3 regions of the Pectobacterium versatile genome follow, and region 1 is predicted to be linked to each of the others. Evidence: predicted binding sites of a transcription regulator. Region 1 holds the regulator's gene; each other region holds the start of a gene.
What was found. Region 1 encodes sigma-54, which starts transcription at its own class of promoters, with help from an activator protein. Its sites were predicted from a motif close to GTTGGCACANNTTTCGCTNT; they were not measured.

Region 1 (8,141 bases):
CTGCCCGCTCGGTCTGGCACCCACCACCAGCACCACCGCAACGCTGGTCATGGGCGACGCACTGGCCGTGGCGTTATTACAGGCGCGCGGCTTTACTGCCGAAGATTTCGCCCTTTCTCACCCCGGTGGCGCACTCGGCCGCAAACTTTTACTGCGCGTCAGCGATATCATGCATTCGGGTGATGAGATTCCCCATGTCCCACACGATGCCTCGCTGCGTGATGCGCTGGTGGAAATTACGCGCAAAAATCTGGGTATGACGGTAATCTGCGAGGCGGATATGAAAATTCAGGGCATCTTCACCGATGGTGACCTGCGCCGCATCTTCGACATGAATATTGACTTGAACAGCGCGCGCATTGCTGATGTGATGACCGCGGGCGGCATCCGGGTCGCACCGCAAACGCTGGCGGTGGATGCACTTAACCTGATGCAGTCGCGCCACATCACCTCAGTGCTGGTGGCAGAAAACGATCGTCTGGTCGGGATCGTCCATATGCACGATATGCTGCGGGCTGGCGTGGTTTAAAAAGAAAGGATAATAGTGAATGAGTGAAGTCAGGGCGCAAACCGATACCTGCTATGGGCCTGTCGATCAACAGGTACTGGATAAAGCCCGTGAGGTTCGCCTGTTAATCTGCGACGTTGACGGCGTGATGTCCGATGGTCTGATTTATATGGGCAATCACGGCGAAGAGCTGAAAGCCTTTAACGTCCGCGACGGTTATGGTATTCGCTGCTTGCTGACGTCCGATATTGAGGTTGCCATCATTACCGGGCGTTCAGCAAAATTGCTGGAAGATCGGTGTAAAACGCTGGGCATTAACCATCTTTATCAAGGGCAATCGGATAAGGTTTTGGCCTTCAACGATCTGTTGGATAAACTGTCAGTCACGGCAAATCAGGTGGCGTATATCGGCGACGATATGATCGACTGGCCCGTGATGGCGCAGGTCGGGCTGAGCGTTGCCGTGGCAGACGCCCATCCGCTGCTGTTACCACGCGCAGATTATGTCACCCGCATTGCGGGAGGCCGTGGCGCAGTACGTGAGCTGTGTGATTTGATTCTGTTCTCGCAGGACAAGCTGGAGCATGCCAAAGGGTTGTCAATATGAGTAAAACCAAGCGTTGGCTCACCGCTTTTCTGGCCCTGTTGGTGCTTATCCTCATCGGCTGGAATATTGCGGATGACGACACGGTAGCAGCACCGGATGCAAACGACCCCGCCGTACCGGTCTATACCAGCGAAAAGACCAACACGCAGGTATACAGCCCTGCGGGTAAGCTGAGCTACAGACTGATTTCGGAAAAAGCGGAATATTTCAACGACGAGCAGTTGAGCTGGTTTACCAAGCCTGTTGCCACGCTGTTCAATGAACAAGGCACGGCAACCTGGTCAGTACGCGCCGATCGCGCCAAGCTGACAAAAGACAAGATGCTCTATCTGTACGGCAACGTCGAGGTGAATAGCCTGACGAAAGACGCACAGCTTCAGCGCATCACAACGAATAATGCCCAGGTGAATCTGGTCACGCAGGACGTTTCTTCCGATGATGAAGTGACCCTGTACGGCACCAGCTTTACCTCAAGCGGAATGAAAATGCGCGGGAATCTGCGTAACAAAACGGCCGAGTTGATCGAAAAGGTAAAAACCTCTTATGAAATCCAAAACCAATAATCTGATGCGTAACACCCTGATCGCCAGCTCGCTGTTCGCCGTCAGCGTTTCCGCCTTTGCCGTCACCGGCGATAGCAATCAACCTATTCACATTGATTCAGCACAGCAATCTCTGGACATGCAGGGCAACACGGTGACGTTCACTGGCAATGTTGTCGTGAAACAAGGGACGATTGAAGTGAAAGCCGACAAGGTCGTCGTGACGCGTCCACAGGGCGCGCAAGGCAGTGAAGTGGTGGAAGGTTACGGCAACCCCGTGACGTTCTACCAGATGCAGGACAACGGCAAGCCGGTAAAAGGTCACGCACAGAAAATCCGCTACGAGCTGGCCACCGACTTTCTGGTGCTGACAGGCAATGCCTATCTGGAACAGCAGGACAGCAATGTCAAAGGCGATCGCATCACTTATCTGGTGAAACAGCAGCAGATGGAAGCGACCAGCGACAAAGGAAAGCGCGTGACGACGGTGTTGGTCCCTTCTCAGCTTCAGGAGAAAGAGAACAAAAGCCAGCCTTCTCGTTCTCAGCAACCGCAACCACGGGTCACTGAATAAGTTATGGCAACATTAATCGCAGAAAACCTAGCCAAGGCGTACAAAGGCCGTAAGGTCGTGGAAAACGTCAGCCTCACCGTTAATTCCGGTGAAATTGTCGGCCTGCTCGGGCCGAACGGTGCCGGTAAAACGACAACGTTCTACATGGTCGTCGGCATCGTTCCGCGTGATGAAGGACGCATCGTCATTGACGACGATGACATCAGCCTGCTTCCTTTGCACGAACGTGCGCTACGCGGCATCGGCTATCTGCCGCAGGAAGCCTCTATTTTCCGTCGCTTAAGCGTTTATGACAATCTGATGGCGGTGTTACAGATCCGTAAAGATCTGACGACCGAACAGCAAGAAGATCGTGCCAATGAGCTAATGGAAGAATTCCATATTATTCATTTGCGCGATAGTCTGGGACAATCGCTGTCCGGTGGAGAAAGACGCCGCGTAGAGATTGCGCGTGCGCTGGCAGCGAATCCGAAGTTCATCCTGCTGGATGAACCGTTTGCGGGCGTAGACCCGATCTCCGTACTGGATATTAAAAAAATCATTGAGCATCTGCGTGATAGCGGGCTTGGCGTGTTGATTACCGATCATAACGTCCGTGAAACGCTTGATGTCTGTGAACGAGCCTACATCGTGAGTCAGGGCAACCTGATCGCCCACGGTTCACCGACCGATATTCTGGCCGATGAACAGGTAAAACGCGTGTATCTGGGCGAAGGCTTCCGACTCTGATAGGGTAATATTTTATCTTTGCAGTACTTATGGGACGTTAGCGCGATTTATGAAGCAAGGTTTGCAACTCAGGCTTAGCCAGCAACTGGCCATGACTCCACAGCTCCAACAGGCGATCCGCCTGTTGCAACTGTCCACGCTTGAATTGCAACAGGAGATTCAACTGGCGTTAGAAAGTAATCCGTTACTTGAACAAACGGATCAGCACGACGAAATCGAGTCATTTGAAAAGGTAGACAGCGATTCACTGGATACCGGTGAAGCCCTTGAACAAAGGGATATGCCGGAAGAATTGCCGCTTGATGCCACCTGGGATGAAATCTACTCCGCAGGCACGCCGTCAGGCACCGGCACCGACTATCGCGATGAAGAACTGCCGATTTATCAAGGCGAAACTACGCAAACGCTTCAGGATTACCTGATGTGGCAGGTTGAGCTGACGCCGTTTTCCGACACCGACGCGGCTATCGCGACCTCTATCGTCGATGCGGTGGACAACACCGGTTACCTGACCGTACCGCTACAAGACATTCTTGAGAGCATCGGTGACGACGACGTGACGCTGGAAGAAGTTGAAGCCGTACTCAAACGCGTGCAGCGCTTCGATCCCGTTGGCGTCGCCGCCCGCGACCTGCGTGATTGTCTGCTGGTGCAGCTTTCCCAGTTCGCCGACGACACGCCCCGCCTGACCGAAGCTCGCCTGATCGTCAGCGATCATCTCGATCTGTTAGCCAACCATGATTTCCGCAGCCTGATCCGCATCACGCGCCTGAAAGAAGAAGTGCTGAAAGAAGCACTGGCGTTGATCCAATCGCTCGATCCCCGTCCAGGACAGTCGATCAACACTGGCGAATCCGAATACGTGATTCCTGACGTGCTGATACGTAAAGTTCAGGGAGTCTGGGTCGTCGAACTGAACACCGACAGCGTTCCCCGTTTGCAGATTAACCAGCAATATGCGGCGCTGGGTAACAGCGCACGCAACGACAGCGACGGACAATTTATCCGCAGCAATCTGCAAGAAGCGCGCTGGCTCATCAAAAGCCTGGAAAGTCGCAACGACACGCTGCTGAAAGTGACCCGCAGCATCGTCGAACAGCAACAGGATTTCTTCGAGCAGGGCGAGGAATTCATGAAGCCCATGGTACTGGCAGACATCGCTCAAGCGGTGGATATGCATGAATCCACTATCTCACGCGTGACGACACAAAAGTTCCTGCACAGCCCGCGCGGCATTTTTGAGCTAAAATATTTCTTCTCCAGCCACGTTAATACGGATAGTGGCGGAGAAGCGTCATCAACGGCAATCCGCGCGTTGGTGAAGAAGCTTATTGCAGCGGAAAACCCCGTGAAGCCACTGAGCGATAGCAAGCTTACGGCACTGCTCTCCGATCAGGGCATCATCGTGGCGCGTCGAACCGTTGCAAAATACCGAGAGTCTTTATCTATCCCACCATCGAATCAGCGTAAACAACTGATTTGATCTCAACAGAGAAGGAAGACACTATGCAGCTCAACATTACCGGACACCACATCGAGATCACTGAACCGCTGCGTGATTTTGTCAATGGCAAGTTTGCCAAATTAGAGCAGTATTTTGACCGGATTAATCAGGTCAATGTGGTATTGAGAGTGGAAAAAGTTCAGCAAATTGCCGAGGCCACGCTCCACGTTAATGGCGGCGAGCTGCATGCAACCTCAGAGGCGGCAGATATGTACGCCGCGATAGATTTATTGATTGATAAGCTGGCGAGACAGCTCAATAAGCATAAAGATAAACTCAAGCAGCACTAATTTTCTCCTTTGCCGTTTGGCAAAGGACAAACTCGGCCCATCCATTCGATGGGTCGGGATCACCAGAAGTGAAAGCGTCGTTAAGTGAAAATAAAATGAACCACGATCCCGTATTGCAGCTCAGCACAGTGTTACGTCCTGAGTGCACCCGAAGCACCGTCCACTGCCAGAGTAAGAAACGGGCATTGGAAATTATCAGTGAGCTCGCCGCCAAGCAGCTTAATATTCCTTCGCAGATTATCTTTGATGCCATCCTGACCCGAGAGCGGATGGGCAGCACGGGAATCGGCGGCGGCATTGCCATTCCTCATGGTAAGCTGGAAGACGATAATGCGCTGGGCGCCATCGGTGTTTTCATCCAGTTAGAGCAACCGATCGCTTTCGATGCCATTGATAATCAGGCCGTTGATCTGCTTTTTGCCTTGCTGGTTCCAGCGGAACAATGTAAAACCCATTTGCATACCCTGTCGCTTGTTGCCAAGCGGCTGGCGGATAAAACGGTTTGCCGACGCCTGCGTGCGGCGCAAAGCGATGAAGAGCTATACCAGATTATGACGGAAGCTGGTTAAGCCGGATGGTTGTCATGTTCACGATGACGGGCGATTCGCGGTGGATTCAGAGAATGCTTGCAATCCATGCGCTAAGCCGTCATTTTTTTAGCTATACATCACTTTATAAAAACAGTGGCAATGAAAATTCGCCATCACGTTGCCAGAGGGGAGTCGTCAGATGGTGCTGATGATTGTCAGTGGTCGCTCAGGTTCAGGGAAATCTGTCGCCCTGCGCGCACTGGAAGATATGGGGTTCTACTGCGTAGATAACCTGCCAGTGGTTCTACTGCCAGAACTGGCTAATACGCTTGCGGCACGTAACATTTCCGCAGCAGTCAGCATTGACGTGCGCAATATGCCGGAATCCCCAGAGATCTTCGAGCATGCTATGGAGCAACTGCCACCCAGCTTCTCGCCTCAATTGCTGTTTCTGGATGCCGATCGCAATACGCTGATTCGTCGCTACAGCGATACCCGTCGCCTTCACCCGCTCTCCAGCAAGAATCTGTCACTGGAAAGCGCCATTGATGAAGAAAGCGACCTACTGGAGCCGCTGCGTTCACGTGCCGATCTGATTATCGACACCTCAGAGATGTCGGTACATGAGCTGGCCGAAATGCTGCGTACCCGACTACTCGGCAAGCGAGAACGCGAACTCACGATGGTGTTCGAATCGTTCGGCTTCAAGCACGGTATCCCTATCGATGCGGATTACGTCTTTGACGTGCGCTTCCTGCCGAACCCGCACTGGGATCCGAAACTGCGCCCGATGACCGGTCTGGATAAGCCCGTTGCGTCTTTCCTCGACAGGCATACCGAAGTTCACAACTTCATCTACCAGACTCGCAGCTATCTGGAACTGTGGCTGCCAATGCTGGAAACCAATAACCGCAGCTATCTGACCGTTGCGATTGGCTGTACCGGCGGTAAACACCGTTCCGTCTACGTTGCTGAACAGCTGGCAGACTACTTCCGCTCACGCGGTAAGAACGTGCAGTCGCGTCACCGTACGTTGGAAAAACGTAAACCCTCGTAATAGTCGGCAAACCAGCACAGCCAGGTAACCTATGACAGTCCGGCAAACGGTTGAAATCAAAAACAAGCTGGGCATGCACGCTCGCCCAGCCATGAAGCTGTTCGAGCTGGTGCAGAGCTTTGATGCAGAAGTGATACTGCGTAATGACAGCGGCACCGAAGCCGAAGCCAGCAGCGTGATTGCCATGCTGATGCTGGACTCGGCCAAAGGGCGACTCATCGAGGTAGAAGCGACAGGCCCAGATGAAGAGCAGGCGCTTGCCGCTGTCATCGGGCTGTTTGAAGCCGGGTTCGACGAAGACTAGCGATTTCCTTAGCAGGCTATCTGCCAGCCTTCGTGACAAGGATCGCTTCACTTTCCTCCCCGAACCTCCTACTATCTACCTATATAAATCATAATATTTTCTTATACCCCCTGCTCCTTTGGGCGCGGGGGGTTATTTTTATATCATCTGAAAATACCAACTGGAGAGGAGTATGACGAAACCTAACCTGACAATCAGTGAATTGGATGCAGAACGTCTGGATATGTTATTGGAGCAGCCCGCCTTTGCGGACAGCGATATCGCACAGGCGTTGAATGAGGAGCTGGATCGGGCGGAAATTCTGCCTGCGGCATCGATTCCCTCACATGTCGTCACCATGAATAGTCGGGTGCGTTTCCGCGATCTGAATACCAACGAAGAGCACATCCGCACGCTGGTTTATCCGGCCGCGGTGAAGGACAGCAAAGAACCGCTGTCGGTGATGGCTCCGCTGGGTGCGGCACTATTGGGAATGCATGTGGGAAATTCTATCACCTGGCAATTGCCAAACGGTGAAGAAACGCGAATTGAAGTACTAGAACTACTCTATCAGCCAGAAGCCGCGGGCGAGTACCACCGCTAAGCCAGAGATAGAGTAACAGCCGTCGGACACTGCCGACGGCGACGGTTACTCACACAGAGCAGGTTTATTCCCCTGCGATCTTCATTGATGGCAGCAGAACGGAACCACACTGGATATTGCTTCGAGTTTCGATATCATTCCCCACCGTCACAATATTACGCAGCATGTCTTTCAGGTTACCCGCGATGGTAATCTCGCTGACCGGATATTGAATTTCGCCGTTCTCGACCCAGAAGCCGGATGCTCCACGGGAATAGTCCCCCGTCACACCGCTCACACCTTGCCCCATCAGTTCGGTCACCAGCAGGCCTTTGCCCATCTGTTTCAACATACCGTTGAAATCCAGACCCTGTCCGGCAATCCGCCAGTTATGAATACCCCCCGCATGGCCGGTGCTCTGCATACCCAGCTTACGCGCGGAGTAGCTTGTCATGAGCCAGGTCTGCAGCACGCCCGCCTTCACAATTTCACGCGCCTGCGTCCGCACGCCTTCGCTGTCGAACGGCGTAGAGGCCAGCCCTCTCAGCAAATGCGGTTGCTCCTCAATCGTCAGCCACTCCGGCAGAATCTGCTGACCCAGCTTATCCAGCAGGAAAGTGGATTTACGATAAACGCTACCGCCGCTGATGGCGCCAACCAAATGGCCAAACAGGCCCGTCGCCACTTCCGCAGAAAACATCACCGGTGCCTGCATGGTGGGCAGTTTACGCGGTGACAAGCGGGATAATGTGCGGCGTGCGCACTCTTCGCCCACCCATTCCGGGCTGAGTAAGTCATCCAGCGCACGGCCAACGGTGTAGGCATAATCTCGCTCCATATCGCCATTCACTTCAGCAATCACACAGCTGGACATGGAATGACGGCTAGAGCAGTAACTTTTCAGCAGGCCGTGGCTATTGCCGAACACCTTCAC
Region 2 (8,141 bases), 940 kb from region 1:
ATGTATTCACGTAATGATAGTGTGTCGAAACACACTGGGTTTCCCCATTCGGGTATCGTCGGGTATAACGCTTCATATCAGCTTACCGACGCTTATCGCAGATTAGCACGCCCTTCATCGCCTCTGACTGCCTAGGCATCCACCGTGTACGCTTAGTCGCTTAACCTCACAACCCGAAGGTGTCTTTGATAAATCAAAGCCACTGTCGCGCTGCGATTATTTGAGAGACTCATTGACACACTGATACACCATTCATACCCGCAGGTACCAATGCATGTTCAGCTGTCATGTTTCAATTTTCAGCTTGTTCCAGATTGTTAAAGAGCAATATCGTAAACATGACTCCGAAGAATCATCTTTAAGATATTCATGATAATGTCTTTCACTCATTATCGGATTGGCGTCCCCAAGGGGATTCGAACCCCTGTTACAGCCGTGAAAGGGCAGTGTCCTAGGCCTCTAGACGATGGGGACACGAAAAATCCGTACCGAATCAGAAATTCGGCACTATCGTGTCAGCATGAGTTTACACTCATCGCATCAACAGGTGCGCTTGCTCAGTATTTTCATCAGACAATCTGTGTGAGCACTTCACTTAACACACATCTTCTTGGTAAGGAGGTGATCCAACCGCAGGTTCCCCTACGGTTACCTTGTTACGACTTCACCCCAGTCATGAATCACAAAGTGGTAAGCGCCCTCCCGAAGGTTAAGCTACCTACTTCTTTTGCAACCCACTCCCATGGTGTGACGGGCGGTGTGTACAAGGCCCGGGAACGTATTCACCGTAGCATTCTGATCTACGATTACTAGCGATTCCGACTTCATGGAGTCGAGTTGCAGACTCCAATCCGGACTACGACGTACTTTATGAGGTCCGCTTGCTCTCGCGAGGTCGCTTCTCTTTGTATACGCCATTGTAGCACGTGTGTAGCCCTACTCGTAAGGGCCATGATGACTTGACGTCATCCCCACCTTCCTCCGGTTTATCACCGGCAGTCTCCTTTGAGTTCCCGACCGAATCGCTGGCAACAAAGGATAAGGGTTGCGCTCGTTGCGGGACTTAACCCAACATTTCACAACACGAGCTGACGACAGCCATGCAGCACCTGTCTCAGAGTTCCCGAAGGCACTCAGCTATCTCTAGCTAATTCTCTGGATGTCAAGAGTAGGTAAGGTTCTTCGCGTTGCATCGAATTAAACCACATGCTCCACCGCTTGTGCGGGCCCCCGTCAATTCATTTGAGTTTTAACCTTGCGGCCGTACTCCCCAGGCGGTCGATTTAACGCGTTAGCTCCGGAAGCCACGCCTCAAGGGCACAACCTCCAAATCGACATCGTTTACAGCGTGGACTACCAGGGTATCTAATCCTGTTTGCTCCCCACGCTTTCGCACCTGAGCGTCAGTCTTTGTCCAGGGGGCCGCCTTCGCCACCGGTATTCCTCCAGATCTCTACGCATTTCACCGCTACACCTGGAATTCTACCCCCCTCTACAAGACTCTAGCCTGTCAGTTTTGAATGCAGTTCCCAGGTTAAGCCCGGGGATTTCACATCCAACTTAACAGACCGCCTGCGTGCGCTTTACGCCCAGTCATTCCGATTAACGCTTGCACCCTCCGTATTACCGCGGCTGCTGGCACGGAGTTAGCCGGTGCTTCTTCTGCGAGTAACGTCAATCGATAAGGTTATTAACCTTACCGCCTTCCTCCTCGCTGAAAGTGCTTTACAACCCGAAGGCCTTCTTCACACACGCGGCATGGCTGCATCAGGCTTGCGCCCATTGTGCAATATTCCCCACTGCTGCCTCCCGTAGGAGTCTGGACCGTGTCTCAGTTCCAGTGTGGCTGGTCATCCTCTCAGACCAGCTAGGGATCGTCGCCTAGGTGAGCCATTACCTCACCTACTAGCTAATCCCATCTGGGCACATCTGATGGCGAGAGGCCCGAAGGTCCCCCTCTTTGCTCTTGCGAGGTTATGCGGTATTAGCTACCGTTTCCAGTAGTTATCCCCCTCCATCAGGCAGTTTCCCAGACATTACTCACCCGTCCGCCGCTCGTCACCCAGAGAGCAAGCTCTCCTGTGCTACCGCTCGACTTGCATGTGTTAGGCCTGCCGCCAGCGTTCAATCTGAGCCATGATCAAACTCTTCAATTTAAGATTTGTTTGATTTGCTGAACTCGTCAGCGATGCTCAAAGAATTAGTAACTGTTCATTCGTAATGAATTTTACTGTTGTTCACTCTTCAAGACTTTTTATATCGTTTAAGATACGGTCTTGTGAGTGCCCACACAGATTGTCTGATTAAATTGTTAAAGAGCAATGCGTTGCGGTCTTAACCACTTCGCGAGGTGGCGTATATTACGCTTTTCACCTTCAGAGTCAACGCTTATTTTAAAGTGTTTTCTCTTTCTTTATCGACCCGGTTGTGTGTTCACAGCGCCGTGTCGATGGAGGCGCATTATAGGGATCCGTTTTCGTTACACAACAACTTTCTTGATCTTTTTTTCTGTTCGCGTGTTTTTCGACCCTTTCGATGAGATCTTACTCGATCCACGCCACTTTTCAGTTGCCGACATCCCATATCTGTCGATATTTTGTCTAATAACGAGTAATCAGTATGTGGCAAATAACTACGAGGCTGTCGATGAGTACAAAAACATTCCGTCGTTATAACGGTATTTCTCCCGTTTTAGGCGAAAGAGTCATGGTCGATCATTCCAGCGTGGTGATTGGTAAGGTAACACTAGGCGATGATGTCGGCATATGGCCTCTTGTCGCCATACGAGGTGATGTTAACTACATTACTATTGGTGCAAGGAGTAATGTTCAGGACGGATCTGTACTTCACATCACCCACTGCTCAGAGAAAAAACCAGAAGGTAATCCACTTATTATTGGTGAAGACGTCACGGTAGGCCATAAAGCGATGCTGCACGGTTGCCAAATAGGAAATCGGGTTTTGGTCGGAATGGGATCAATACTTCTGGATGGAGCGGTTGTTGAAGATGACGTCATGATTGGCGCTGGTAGCTTGGTCCCCTCAGGAAAACGGCTAGAGAAGGGGCATCTATACCTCGGCAGCCCAGTCAAAAAAATTCGACCACTAACACAAGCAGAAATAGAGGGATTGATTTACTCGGCAAACAACTATGTTCGTTGGAAAGATGAATACCTTGCTCAGGACAACGAGTAACAACCTTCATCATCCCATTCTTCAGCAACGATCATTTGTTCCAGTTCATCTTCAAGATCCCATCGATATTCCCTGAACAGTGCCAGCCACCGTTCAGGGCTATCACCGCCATAACGTTGCTGGAGCTGCTCCGCGCTCACTAAACATTCCTGCTGAAAGCCATTCACTAAAACGGGAAAGCGGATCGCCATGACCTTATCATCCCAGCTTTCACGATCGGGGAACTGGATCGCCTGATTCATTTAGCAAGATCCTGCTTTAGTAAAGCAATCACTGGCTCCACGTCCGGCATAACACCATGCCAAAGTTTAAACGCATGTGCCGCTTGCCCCACCAGCATTCCCAAACCATCTGCATAATGGAGAGCGCCATGCTGTACGCACCATGACAAAAAGGGGGTTAGCTGTGGCAGGTAAAACATGTCATAACAGCACGTTTCCGGCGAAATGAGTTCTGGCGGTAAGTTAGGAACGCTGTCGTACATACCAGAAGATGTGGCGTTGATTATCAGATCGAACGACTGCCCCTGTAAATCATCGAAAGCAACAGCGTGAATATCACCAATATCACGGAAGATCTTAGCTAAGGCATCGGCCTTGGAAAAGGTCCTATTCGCCAGCACCACTGTACAGCCATAAGCCAGCAGAGGTTGGATAACACCCCGCGCCGCACCACCTGCACCAACCAGCAAAACACGATCCAACGGCTTCACCAGCGCCAATCGTTGTAGATCGCTGAGCAAACCGATGCCATCGGTATTATCAGCAAACAGGCGACCGTCGCTCAATCTCTTCAATGTATTGACCGCCCCCGCAAGCGCAGCACACTCGCTACACTCATCGGCTTCGGCAAAGGCCAGCTCTTTAAAGGGCGCTGTCACATTCGCTCCACCAGCACCATCACGAAAATACTGGCGCAGCATCTGCTCAAAATTATCCAGAGGCGCTAACACGCGCTGGTACGTCAACGTTATCCCCGTCTGTGCAGCAAATAGCTCATGTATGCGAGGTGATTTACTATGCGCAATCGGATTACCAAAAACCGCAAAAGACGTTACTTCAGACACGTTCCTCTCCAACTTGTCGTTACCCCTGACGAATAAGCTCGCCTGTTAATACATCCCTGATTTCTGATGGGTTCATTCTTCCACCTACGTCCCCAACTAGCACAGGAAAATCATCACCAAACTGCTGAGAGACTTCCTGAGCAGTACGGCAGGGCGGTTGACCACTTAAATTGGCACTGGTCGACACCAACGGTTTACCGTAACGCTGGCATAGTTCCTTGACTAGCGGATGGTCACTAACACGCACCGCAAGCGAAGAAAATTGCCCTGTTAGCCACTGCGGAGTCGTGCGTTTTGCTGGCAATACCCAAGTAACCGGACCTGGCCACGTGGAAAACATCACAGCCTTCTGCTCATCGGATAACGCACTGTCATCAATATAAGAAGCCAGTTGGCTAAAATCTGCCGCAATCAGGATCAACCCTTTTTGCCAAGGGCGTTGTTTTAACGCCAGCAGGCGATTAACCGCCACTTCACTATCAGGATCGCATCCCAGCCCAAATACCGCTTCAGTCGGGTACGCAATAACCTGCTCGTTGTGTAATTCCCGCAAAACGGGGATCATTAGTTCATCAGACACATCACTCATTCTTATCAACTTCTGCCGCTATCGGTTTTCCACATAATTTACTGGCACAAAATAGCTTAATGCCTTGTGCCGTTTTTTTCTCAAACAATAAAGCGTAATGGCAAGAAGGACATTCACCCGCTACCGGCTTATGGTTTAACGTAAACTGGCAATCGGGATAGCGATCGCAAGAATGAAACACCTTGCCGTAGCGAGATTTACGCTGCAACAGCGTGCCTTCATTACACTGTGGACATCGAATCGCCGTTTCATCAGGGCGATCGATAGTCTCGGTATGATGGCATTCGGGGTAATTGCCACAGCCGATGAACATCCCATAACGACCTTGTCGTAAGACCAAGGTCGACTGACAAAGCGGACATTGCTGCCCATCTAACACTTTGACAATATGTCCGTCAGCTTGTGCTTTCAGCGGGCGAATGAACTCACATTCTGGATACGCAGAACAGCCAAGAAATGGGCCGTGCCGACCAGAACGGATAACCAGCACTGACCCACAGTCTGGACATATTTCCTGTTTTTTTTCAGCAAACAGTGCAGGCTTAGCCATTCGAACTGTTATTCCTCTGGCTATTGCACATAACCGTCATTGACCTCAAAGAGTAATTCTTCCATTTGCTGATAAGCATTCTCACAACCTGGTACATTGAAAAGCACCATGAGAATGACCCACTTCAGATCTTCCAGATCAAACTCCTGCGTTTCCAACGCCATGACGCGTTCAATAATCATTTCCCGCGTTTCAAGGTTCAGAACCTGAATTTGCTCAAGGAACAATAAAAAGCCACGACATTCCGCATCAAGACGCAGCACCTCATCCTGCGTATAGATCCGCATAGCCAGAGGATCGTTCGCTAAATAAAGCGGCGCAGTCTGCCCTTCCTGAATATCGGCCAGTTTTTCCAGCCAACTCAACGCGCTATAGATATCGTTACGATGGAATCCAGCGCGGGTGAGGTCATCAGTTAACGTATCCTGATCGACACGCATTTCAGTTTCATTGTGGATGTAACTCTCAAACAAGTACATGAGTACGTCGAACATGGCCTGCCCTCCTTAATCGGACATAGCCGCCGGGTACTGCTGCGATCCACCCTGCTAACTCCAGCTCTAATAGCTTAGTGACTATCTCTGGCACAGGTTGGCCGGCACGTTCAGCGACAACGTCAACAGGTGTAACCTCATCTCCTACGTTAGCCAACACGTCGGCAAATGGCAATTCGCCATCCTCTTCTTCGTTAGAAATAGTTTGTCCGCTTTGCATCGGTAGCCACTGCAATTCACTCACCAACTGTTCAAGAATATCTTTCGGATGTGTAACTAGACTGGCCCCTTGCTGGATCAGCCAGTGTGTCCCCTCAGTCATAGGGTTACCGATAGGCCCCGGCAGAGCAAAAACTTCCCGTCCTTGTTCCAAAGCATAACGCGCTGTAACCAACGACCCACTGCGGATAGACGCTTCAATGACCAGGACACCCAGCCCTAGCCCGCTGATAATACGATTTCTTCTGGGAAAGTTGGTTGGGAAAGGCGGCATAGCGAGGGGAAATTCGGAAACCAGCGCGCCACCATCACCACAAATACGTTCGGCAAGCTTAGCGTGCCGCTTAGGATAAATATTCTCCAGTCCGCTTCCCAGCACGGCAATGGTTCTCCCTCCCGTATCCAAAGCGGCACGATGAGCAATACCATCAATGCCAATCGCTAGCCCGCTTGTCACCGTGAGTTCATTTGCGGCCAGCTCCTGAGCAAAAAAGCATCCCCAGCGTTCACCGTAAGCACTGTTCCCCCGGCTACCAATAATCGATATTTGTGGCGATGCCAGCAACTCAGGAGAACCAGAAACAAAGAGCAGAAGCGGAAAATCACGAATATTGCTCAGCAGAAAGGGATACAAGGCATCTTCACACGTAACGATATGGTGATTGGGGTAAGACAACCAATTGAGTGTTCCTTCCAGAATCTTACGATCATAGGTACAGAATTGGGCTATTTGAGCATCAGACAGGCCTAACGCTCTCAAGGTCTCGTTATCGAACGTGTTTAAATCAATAAGCTTTCTGACAATCGCCCGGGCACGCCTGACACCGAGGTGCCGTACGCCCGTCATACGTAGCCAGATTTCCGTTGATAGCATCGGCGTCCCTTACTCAACTCTGTTCAGATAAGTGCTGCAATTCAGTGCTGATGCTGTCAATCGGGGCAGGAAATGTCTAGAATGAGCGTTAAGACTCTCTCACTATTCAGATACAGATCTAAACATATATGTCAGTTTTGCAGGTATTACATTTTCCAGACGAGCGGCTCCGCATCACTGCGCAGCCCGTAAAAGAAGTCAATGCAGATATTCAACATATCGTGGATGATATGTTCGATACCATGTACGAAGAAGAAGGTATTGGCCTGGCAGCGACACAAGTCGATATTCATCAACGTATTATTGTTATTGACGTCTCTGAAGAACGAGACCAACGACTGGTGCTGATCAATCCTGAGTTGATTGAAAAGAGCGGTGATACGGGCATCGAAGAAGGTTGCCTGTCGATCCCTGAAACGCGTGCGCTGGTTCCTCGTGCAGAGCATGTGAAAGTGCGCGCATTGGATCGTGAAGGTAAAGCGTTCGAACTTGAAGCAAGCGAACTACTCGCCATTTGTATTCAGCATGAAATGGACCATCTGGTTGGGAAACTGTTTATCGATTACCTTTCCCCACTTAAACGCCAGCGCATTCGTCAAAAACTGGAAAAACTGGCTAAGCAGAATAGCCGAGCCCGATAATTTTCATCCTGACAGGAAGCACCGTGTCTGATTCTTTACGCATAATCTTTGCCGGAACCCCTGACTTTGCAGCGCGTCACCTTGACGCGCTTTTATCATCGGGCCATGAGGTCGTTGGCGTTTTCACCCAACCTGATCGCCCAGCAGGCAGAGGCAACAAGCTCACTCCCAGCCCAGTAAAAATACTGGCAGAGCAACACAGCATCCCCGTTTTCCAGCCTAAATCTCTGCGACCAGAAGAGAATCAGGCGATGGTTCAGGCGTTAGATGCCGATGTGATGGTCGTTGTCGCCTACGGCTTAATTCTGCCGCAGCCCGTATTATCCATGCCTCGTCTCGGCTGCATTAATGTCCACGGTTCTCTGTTGCCTCTTTGGCGTGGTGCAGCCCCTATTCAGCGTGCATTATGGGCTGGAGATAGTGAAACCGGTGTGACGATCATGCAAATGGATGTTGGACTTGATACTGGCGCAATGCTGCACAAAATTTCGTGCCCTATCCTGCCACAGGATA
Region 3 (8,141 bases), 670 kb from region 1:
GAAGAACGTCGCCAGCAGTTGGAATTGCCGATGATGGTGGAGAAGAACTCCAGCCATTACCAAACGGCGTTCACCGTGACGATCGAAGCCGCCGAAGGCGTGACGACGGGCGTTTCCGCTGCTGACCGCTTGACTACCATTCGTGCCGCGATTGCGGATAACGCCAAGCCAAGCGATCTGAATCGCCCTGGTCACGTATTCCCGCTGCGCGCCCAGCCGGGTGGCGTGTTAACGCGCGGTGGTCACACTGAAGCGACGGTTGACCTGATGACGTTGGCGGGCCTGAAGCCGTCTGGTGTTCTGTGTGAACTGACGAACGATGATGGTTCAATGGCGCACGCGCCGGAAGTGATCACGTTTGCCAAACAGCACGACATGCCGGTGCTGACGATTGAAGATCTGGTCGCTTACCGCATCGCGACAGAGCGCAAAGCCAGCTGATGCATGCAGCGTAATAGAAATAAGAAGGGCCGATTAATCGGCCCTTTTGTATTTTACGGGTTTAGGTTTTTTAACCGCAAACCGGTGCTTACGGCTTTCTTGCCAGCAGCGTGGCGAAGCGCAGTTTGATGCGGTTACCCTGCGCATCGGTCTTGTGCAGTTCGCCCATATCCTCGTTATATTTGAGGATCTCCCAATCGGCGTAATAGTTCTTCAGCTCGCCTTCTTTAAAGGTAAACGAGAAGGGCATTGGGCACGGGCAATCTTCCGTCGACATCGCCGCGATAATCAGGTTGTAGCCGCCGTTAACGGTGCTGTCCTGAATGTTGCTGATGATGTGCGGAATACGATCGCGTTCCAGGAACATCAGCACGACGGTCGACAGGATAAAGTCGTACTGTTCTTTGATTTCCGCCAGATTGATGTTGTAAACGCCAGCCCGAATGTTTTCCAGCGCTTCGCTCTTGATGATGTTATTCAGCGAATCAATGCTTTGCTCATGCTTATCACAGGCCGTGACATCAAAACCACGCAGATTCAGATACAGCGCGTTGCGCCCGCCACCGCAGCCTAAATCCAGCGTTTTGCCCGGTTTGATGTGCTGCACGGCGTTGATCACTTCGGAATGGGTGCGCGTCAGACTGTATTTTTTATGATAGAAATCTTCCGCTGAACAGAAAAAGCTGAGCTGACATTCCAGATCGTCAGAGAACGAGACGATGCGGTGCCACGCCTGCGGCTCAACAAACGGCGGCTGGTTCTGCTCGGAGAACTGGAATGTCTCCAGCGTATCGCCGTCTTCGGTCAGCATGGAGAAGGTCATTTCCCCTTTCAACACGGTCAGTTTCGCCCAGGTGCCTTCCTGCGTGTTGTGCTTTTCCTGAAACGCGGCAGGCAGCGTCTGGCTGTTCCACTGCGGCATCTTCTTATAACAAATGAGATCTTGCATCGTTACCTCGGTCTGTAAATTCCAAAAGCGATAGCCGTATTCTATTAATCCGCACGCAGGCTGACCAGAAAATATGTATTTTAAATGCATTATTTATTTTGCTGTGTCAGGCCGTGGTTGAACTCACGGTGGAAAGCTGCTTCAGCAGCGGAAATGCCTCTTTCATCCGCTCACCGCCGACCACAAAGGCGCGCAGCATTTGCTGACTATCCAGCGCTTTAGCCACCATCCCCAGCTCGTTCCATTCTTGCTGCCAGTGTAAATCACTACCAGTGGTATCGCCTGCCATCTGTAACGGAAACAGTGGCGTCTTGATTTTAACCAGCATCGGCGGCAGCGTTAGCGTCTCGCTGGCACCCAGCAGGTTTTTCGCCAGCGTAATCGCGCTGAGCTGAATCGGTTGCAGGAAGGGCAGGAGCTTACCGCTAATCTCTGCGCAGTCGCCCAGCGCATAAATCTGTGGATCGGTGGTCTGTAACTGCGCATTGGTCTGAATGCCTTTCTGTACCGCTAACCCTGCCGCTTTCGCCAATTGTGTGTTGGCCTGCAAACCGATAGCAGAGAGTATTTCGTCCACTTCGACAGCGCGGCCATCGGTAAATGTAGCCTGTACGCCGGTTTCGGTTTTCTCCAACTGTTGCAGGGTCGTGTTCAGCAGCAGCGAAACGCCCTGCTGCGTTAGCGTGAATTGCAGGCGCGCGCTGACTTCGGGCGGCATCAACGCGGGCAGAATGCTGTTGGCGCAGTCTACCAGCGTGACCCGTTTTCCGGCGCGTCCCAAATCCATTGCCAGCTCGGTTCCTATGAGTCCGGCACCGAGCACCAGCACGCGTTCGGCTTGCCAGAGTCGACCTTCGTGGGTGCGGTATTCCTGCTGACTATTGAGCGTCAGCATATGTTCGCGTCCCGAAATCGGCGGCACGATGGCGCTGGCCCCGGTCGCGAACACCAGTTTGTGGTAATCGTAACGAGCCGTGCCGCAGATGACCTGTTGTGCATGGCGGTCGATGGCGGTGACACGCGTATTGGCCAGCAGCGTGATACGGTTTTCTTCGGCAAACGCGGCTGCCGACATTTTGGTCAGATCGTCGGCGTGCTGTTGCAGGCTCATCACATGGCTTAAATCCGGCTTGTTGTATTCATCGCCACTGTCGGCGGTAATCAGGCGGATAGGGCTGTGAGCATCCTGCTTGCGCAACTGTCGGATGAGCTGGCGGGCGGCAAAGCCCGCGCCAATAATCACGATATCTTTCATCATCCTCTCCCTAGCGAATCGGATTGAAAACGTCTTTACCCAGCCCACATTCTGGGCAGAGGAAGCTGTCTGGTACGTCCGACCACATGGTGCCAGGGGTGACATCCTGCATCGGTTCGCCGAGCGCCGGATCGTAGATCCACTGGCAGACGCTGCACACCATACAACCGTTTTCTGACTGTACCGCTGGCTGTGCGGTTGACTGTGCCGCAGCGACTTCATTGCATCCGCAGGCGCTCTCGGCTGGGGCGCTCACATTCTGCGGGGCGGTGGTGGTTTGCGGTGCCGCAGCGGTCTGTTTTACGGGCGAGATGACGCGACGGGCTGGCGTGTCATCCAGCGGATGTAATGCCCACTGACGAGCGATTTCACGGCCGTGATTGCGACAAATTTCCAGCGCGGAACCGTCAGGACGCCATTTGGTTTTCAGCGCCAGCGTCGTTTCAAAACCGGCATCCATCAGACGGGTTTGAACGCGGTCTACTGCACCGCCGTTCCAGCCGTAGCTACCGAACGCCGAGGCTTTCTTGTTTTGGAAACGCAGGCCGGTGATCTCTTCCAGCATGGCGGCGACCTTCGGCATCATCACGTTATTCATGGTGGATGAACCGACTAACACGCCTTTCGAGCGGAAGACCTGCGTCAGAATTTCGTTCTTGTCGTGACGGGCGACGTTATAGATTTTCACCGCGACGCCGGGGTCGACATCGTTGATGCCTTGCGCAATGGCGTCGGCCATCATGCGGGTGTTATTGGACATGGTGTCGTAAAACAGCGTGATACGATCTTCCTGATAGCTGTCCGCCCACTTCAGATACAGGTGGATGATCTGAGCAGGATCGTCACGCCATACCACGCCGTGTGAGGTCGCAACCATCGACAGCGGCAGGTTAAAGCCCAGCACTTCGTGGATCTTGGCGGTGACTAAGCGGCTGAACGGCGTCAGAATATTGGCGAAATAGCGCTGGCACTGTTCGAACAGTTCGGTTTGATCCACCTCGTCATTGAACAGGTGCTCATCGCAGTAGTGCTGACCGAACGCATCGTTACTGAACAGTACGGCATCTTCGGTCATGTAGGTCATCATACTGTCTGGCCAGTGCAACATCGGTGTTTCAATAAAGATCAGCTGTTTGCCGTTACCGATATCCAGCGTGTCGCCGGTTTTGACCGTGTGGAAATTCCACTCGGGGTGGTGATGGTGACCGGTAATGGAATCGATCGCGTTGTAGGTACAGTAAATCGGCGTGTTGGGAATACGTGCCATCAGCTCGCTCAGCGCCCCGGCGTGATCCTCTTCGGCGTGGTTGATCACGATGTAGTCAATCGTGTTCAGATCCACTTCCGCCATCAGGTTTTGCACAAACTCACGGCTGAATTTGTGATCGACGGTATCGATCAACACGGTTTTCTCTTCGCGGATCAGGTAGCTGTTGTAGCTGCTGCCTTGCAGCGTTTTGTATTCGGTGCCGTGAAAGTCACGGACTTCCCAGTCGCGTTGTCCAACCCAGTGGATATTGTTCTTAACGTGAATTGTCATGTTCTGAAACCTCAGTAGTCATAGTCGGGGATATGCTGTAGAGATTGCAGGAAGTGTGCCAGTTTTTAATTTATTGATTTATATGGTTTTAATAAATAATCATTGTCAAAATGACATTGTTTATCTATTGTCTTAATGACACAGGTTATGTCATTAGGACACACCATGACGCTCTCTATTAACGCCCTTGCTCGTATTGCTATCGAGCTGCAAATGGGGCTATCAAATCAGGACCGTTTCCAGCGCTTAATCAACAGTCTGCGCCAGCTGCTGCGCTGCGATGCCTCGGCGCTGCTGCGTTACGAGAATCAGCTGTTCCGTCCCTTGGCGATCGACGGTCTGGCGCCGGACGTGCTGGGGCGACGCTTTCGTCTGTCCGATCATCCCCGTTTGGAGGCGATTGCCCGCGCGGGTGACGTGGTGCGCTTTCCGGCGGACAGCCAGCTTCCCGATCCGTATGACGGTCTGATCCCCAGTCAGGAGGATCTTAAGGTACATGCCTGCGTTGGCTTGCCGCTGTTTGCCAATCAGAACCTGATCGGCGCGCTGACCGTGGATGGCATGGACCCGTGTCAGTTCGACCATTTTAGCGATGAAGAACTGCGGCTGGTGGGGGCGATGGCGGCGGCGGCGCTGAGTAACGCGCTGCTGATGGAACGTCTTGAGCGGCAGTTGCCCGCGCCGGTGCGGGCCGAAAGTCCGGCGGCGGAAAGCGTGGATGAAATGGTTGGGCTGTCAGAACCGATGCAGCGGCTAAAGAAAGAGGTTGATATCGTCGCGGGTTCCGACCTGAACGTGCTGATCATGGGAGAAACCGGCGTCGGTAAAGAGCTGGTGGCGCGGGCGATTCATCGCGGTTCCAGCCGGGCAAGTCATCCTCTGGTGTACCTGAACTGCGCCGCGCTGCCGGAGTCGGTAGCGGAAAGTGAGCTGTTTGGTCATGTTAAGGGCGCGTTTACCGGAGCGATCCATCATCGTACTGGCAAGTTTGAGATGGCGGATAACGGCACGCTGTTTCTGGATGAGATTGGCGAACTGTCTCTGACGTTACAGGCGAAGCTGCTGCGCGTATTGCAGTATGGCGATCTCCAGCGCGTGGGTGATGACAGCAGCCTGAAAGTGAACGTGCGCGTGCTGGCGGCAACCAACCGCGATCTGCGGCAGGCGGTGCTGGATGGTGCTTTCCGTGCCGACTTGTTCCACCGTCTGAGCGTGTTCCCGCTTTCCGTACCGCCGCTGCGCGAGCGTCGTCAGGATGTGGCATTGTTGGCGGGGTTCTTCTGTGAACGCAGTCGCGTGCAGCTGGGGCTGGCGCGTCTGGCGTTGACGGCCGACGCGGGGGCGCTACTGGAACAATATGACTGGCCGGGGAATGTGCGCGAGCTGGAACACGCCATTTATCGTGCCACCGTGCTGGCGAGAGCAGGGCAGGAGTCGGGCGAGGTGCTGTTGGGGCGTGAGCATTTCAATCTTGAACTTCCCGCTCAACCTGCTCATTCCGCCACGGGATCGTCGAATGCTATCGAGATAGAGCCAGCGTATTTCATCAGCGGCGGGCTGCGAGAGGCAACGGACGACTATCAGCGTCGGATCATCCAACAAACGCTGGCACGTCATGAGGGCAACTGGTCATCCTGCGCCAGAAAACTGGAAATGGACAGCGGCAACCTGCACCGTCTGGCGAAGCGGTTAGGCATTAAATAAAAAAACGCCCAGATGAACGGTCAGGGCGTTGTAGGTCGTAGACAAACCTATTTACCGAACGAAAACGGGAGTAACGGAATAGAAGAGTAAAGCGTTTGCGCCAGGGATGGCGCAAGCCGAGCGCACAGGGATGTGTTTACAGCGACTTTACGATCTATCCGTTACTCTCGCTCGGTGAGCGTTGGCGGTTAATCTCTAACCGCCGTAGGGCTTCCTTAACCGCATTTCACGCACTTGGCGCTCTGAATCACCTGGAAGAAATCGTTGCCTTTATCATCGACCAGAATAAAGGCTGGGAAATCTTCTACTTCGATTTTCCAGATAGCTTCCATACCCAGTTCTGGGTACTCAACGCAGGTCAGGCTCTTGATGCTGTTCTGCGCCAGAATCGCTGCCGGGCCGCCGATGCTGCCGAGGTAGAAGCCGCCGTGTTTATGGCACGCGTCGGTCACCTGCTGGCTGCGGTTGCCTTTCGCTAGCATGATCATGCTGCCGCCGTTGGCTTGCAGTAAATCGACGTAGGAATCCATGCGGCCAGCGGTGGTCGGGCCTAACGAGCCGGACGGGTAGCCTTCTGGCGTTTTCGCCGGACCCGCGTAGTAAATCGGGTGATCTTTGATGTACTGCGGCAGGCCTTCGCCGTTATCCAGACGTTCCTTCAGCTTGGCGTGAGCAATGTCACGGCCCACGATGATGGTGCCGGTCAGGGAAAGACGGGTGGATACCGGATACTGCGACAGCGTTTTCAGAATCTCGGCCATCGGACGGTTCAGGTCGATTTTAACCGCATCGCCTTCGCCCGTTTCACGCAGGTGCTCAGGGATATATTTGCCCGGATTCTGCTCTAACTGCTCCAGCCAGACGCCTTTGCGGTTGATCTTGCCTTTGATGTTACGGTCAGCGGAACAGGACACGCCCATACCGACGGGGCAAGATGCGCCGTGGCGCGGCAGGCGGATAATTCGTACGTCGTGTGCAAAGTATTTCCCGCCAAACTGCGCGCCCAGACCCAGATCGCGCGCGGCTTCCAGAATCTCCTGCTCCAGCGCGACATCGCGGAACGCCTGACCGTGCTCGTTGCCCTCGGTCGGCAGTTCGTCGTAGTACTTGGTCGATGCTAGCTTAACGGTTTTCAGCGTAGTTTCTGCCGAGGTGCCGCCAATCACAAACGCGATATGGTACGGCGGGCAGGCCGCGGTACCCAGTGAGCGCATTTTCTCAATCAGGAAGCTTTTCAGTTTACCCGGCGTCAGCAGTGCTTTGGTTTCCTGATACAGATACGTCTTGTTGGCTGAACCGCCGCCTTTGGTGACGAACAGGAATTTATAGTCTTCGCCTTCGGTACTGTAGAGGTCAATCTGCGCGGGCAGGTTGGTGCCAGTGTTGACCTCTTGGTACATATCCAGCGCGGCGTTTTGCGAATAGCGCAGGTTGTCTTCAATGAACGTGTTGTACACGCCTTTGGACAGCGCTTCGGCATCGTTACCGCCAGTCCAGACGTTCTGGCCTTTTTTACCGACGATGATCGCCGTACCGGTATCCTGACAGGTCGGCAGGATGCCTTTGGCGGAAATTTCTGAGTTGCGCAGGAATTGCAGGGCAACGTATTTATCGTTTTCGCTGGCTTCGGGGTCGTGAAGAATATCGGCAACTTGCTGCTGGTGAGCGGGGCGGAGCATGAAAGAAGCATCGTGGAAGGCTTGCTGGGCCAGAAGGGTCAATGCGGCTGGCTCGATCTTCAGGATGTCCTGACCTTCAAACTGTGCGACAGAGACAAAGTCGCTGCTCAACAGGCGATATTCGGTGTCATCTTTACTGAGTGGAAATGGATCTTGGTAATAGAAGGGTTTATTCGACATTTTTTTCTCACTTGCAATTGCATTAATTAGTAAATTCCGACCTTTATAGGATTCAGCGTCTTATTATTAAGGCGTATTACCGCTGCACTACAGGGATGTCTCGAATACAAAAGTAGTAATCACCATAATAGTATGGTTTTTTGTCGGGAAGTACTACTTTGGTACATCACAATAATAATGATGTCGTGCATTATTTTTTCTGTGACAGACGTGCGAAACCGCCGCGCGGCTCGGGTTTCCGTGTGCAGGCAACACAGGAAAATGCTCATGGTTTAGCGTGAAAATATTTCTCTTTTAATTGGCTTAATTAAGTAAAATAAACGGTGAAATTAAAAACAATAACCATTTCATCTTTAATGTTATTCATTGGCGATATAAAGAAACCGTTATTGG

Region 2: a site for sigma-54 is predicted at 2,350-2,369, ahead of EIP93_RS19890 (gamma carbonic anhydrase family protein). Genes of this name have one in related genera too.
Region 3: a site for sigma-54 is predicted at 4,229-4,248, ahead of norV (anaerobic nitric oxide reductase flavorubredoxin). Genes of this name have one in related genera too.

What each region holds. Positions count from the first base shown of each region.
Region 1 covers NZ_CP034276.1:352,771-360,911, reverse strand. Annotated here, with positions in the region: gene kdsD (arabinose-5-phosphate isomerase KdsD) at 1-529, shown strand, start outside; gene kdsC (3-deoxy-manno-octulosonate-8-phosphatase KdsC) at 549-1,115, shown strand; gene lptC (LPS export ABC transporter periplasmic protein LptC) at 1,112-1,678, shown strand; gene lptA (lipopolysaccharide ABC transporter substrate-binding protein LptA) at 1,659-2,231, shown strand; gene lptB (LPS export ABC transporter ATP-binding protein) at 2,235-2,960, shown strand; gene rpoN (RNA polymerase factor sigma-54) at 3,010-4,443, shown strand; gene hpf (ribosome hibernation promoting factor) at 4,467-4,754, shown strand; gene ptsN (PTS IIA-like nitrogen regulatory protein PtsN) at 4,850-5,323, shown strand; gene rapZ (RNase adapter RapZ) at 5,484-6,341, shown strand; gene npr (PTS phosphocarrier protein NPr) at 6,373-6,645, shown strand; gene rnk (nucleoside diphosphate kinase regulator) at 6,818-7,228, shown strand; gene pmbA (metalloprotease PmbA) at 7,293-8,141, opposite strand, start outside.
Region 2 covers NZ_CP034276.1:4,405,745-4,413,885, forward strand. Annotated here, with positions in the region: rRNA gene EIP93_RS19875 (23S ribosomal RNA) at 1-166, opposite strand, end outside; tRNA gene EIP93_RS19880 (tRNA-Glu) at 399-474, opposite strand; rRNA gene EIP93_RS19885 (16S ribosomal RNA) at 615-2,156, opposite strand; gene EIP93_RS19890 (gamma carbonic anhydrase family protein) at 2,647-3,195, shown strand; gene EIP93_RS19895 (DUF1488 family protein) at 3,180-3,437, opposite strand; gene aroE (shikimate dehydrogenase) at 3,434-4,261, opposite strand; gene tsaC (L-threonylcarbamoyladenylate synthase type 1 TsaC) at 4,281-4,850, opposite strand; gene EIP93_RS19910 (DNA topoisomerase family protein) at 4,843-5,400, opposite strand; gene EIP93_RS19915 (DUF494 family protein) at 5,421-5,894, opposite strand; gene dprA (DNA-protecting protein DprA) at 5,866-6,987, opposite strand; gene def (peptide deformylase) at 7,116-7,628, shown strand; gene fmt (methionyl-tRNA formyltransferase) at 7,652-8,141, shown strand, end outside.
Region 3 covers NZ_CP034276.1:1,027,064-1,035,204, forward strand. Annotated here, with positions in the region: gene ribB (3,4-dihydroxy-2-butanone-4-phosphate synthase) at 1-441, shown strand, start outside; gene tehB (SAM-dependent methyltransferase TehB) at 530-1,390, opposite strand; gene norW (NADH:flavorubredoxin reductase NorW) at 1,497-2,648, opposite strand; gene norV (anaerobic nitric oxide reductase flavorubredoxin) at 2,656-4,185, opposite strand; gene norR (nitric oxide reductase transcriptional regulator NorR) at 4,351-5,889, shown strand; gene fumA (class I fumarate hydratase FumA) at 6,105-7,748, opposite strand.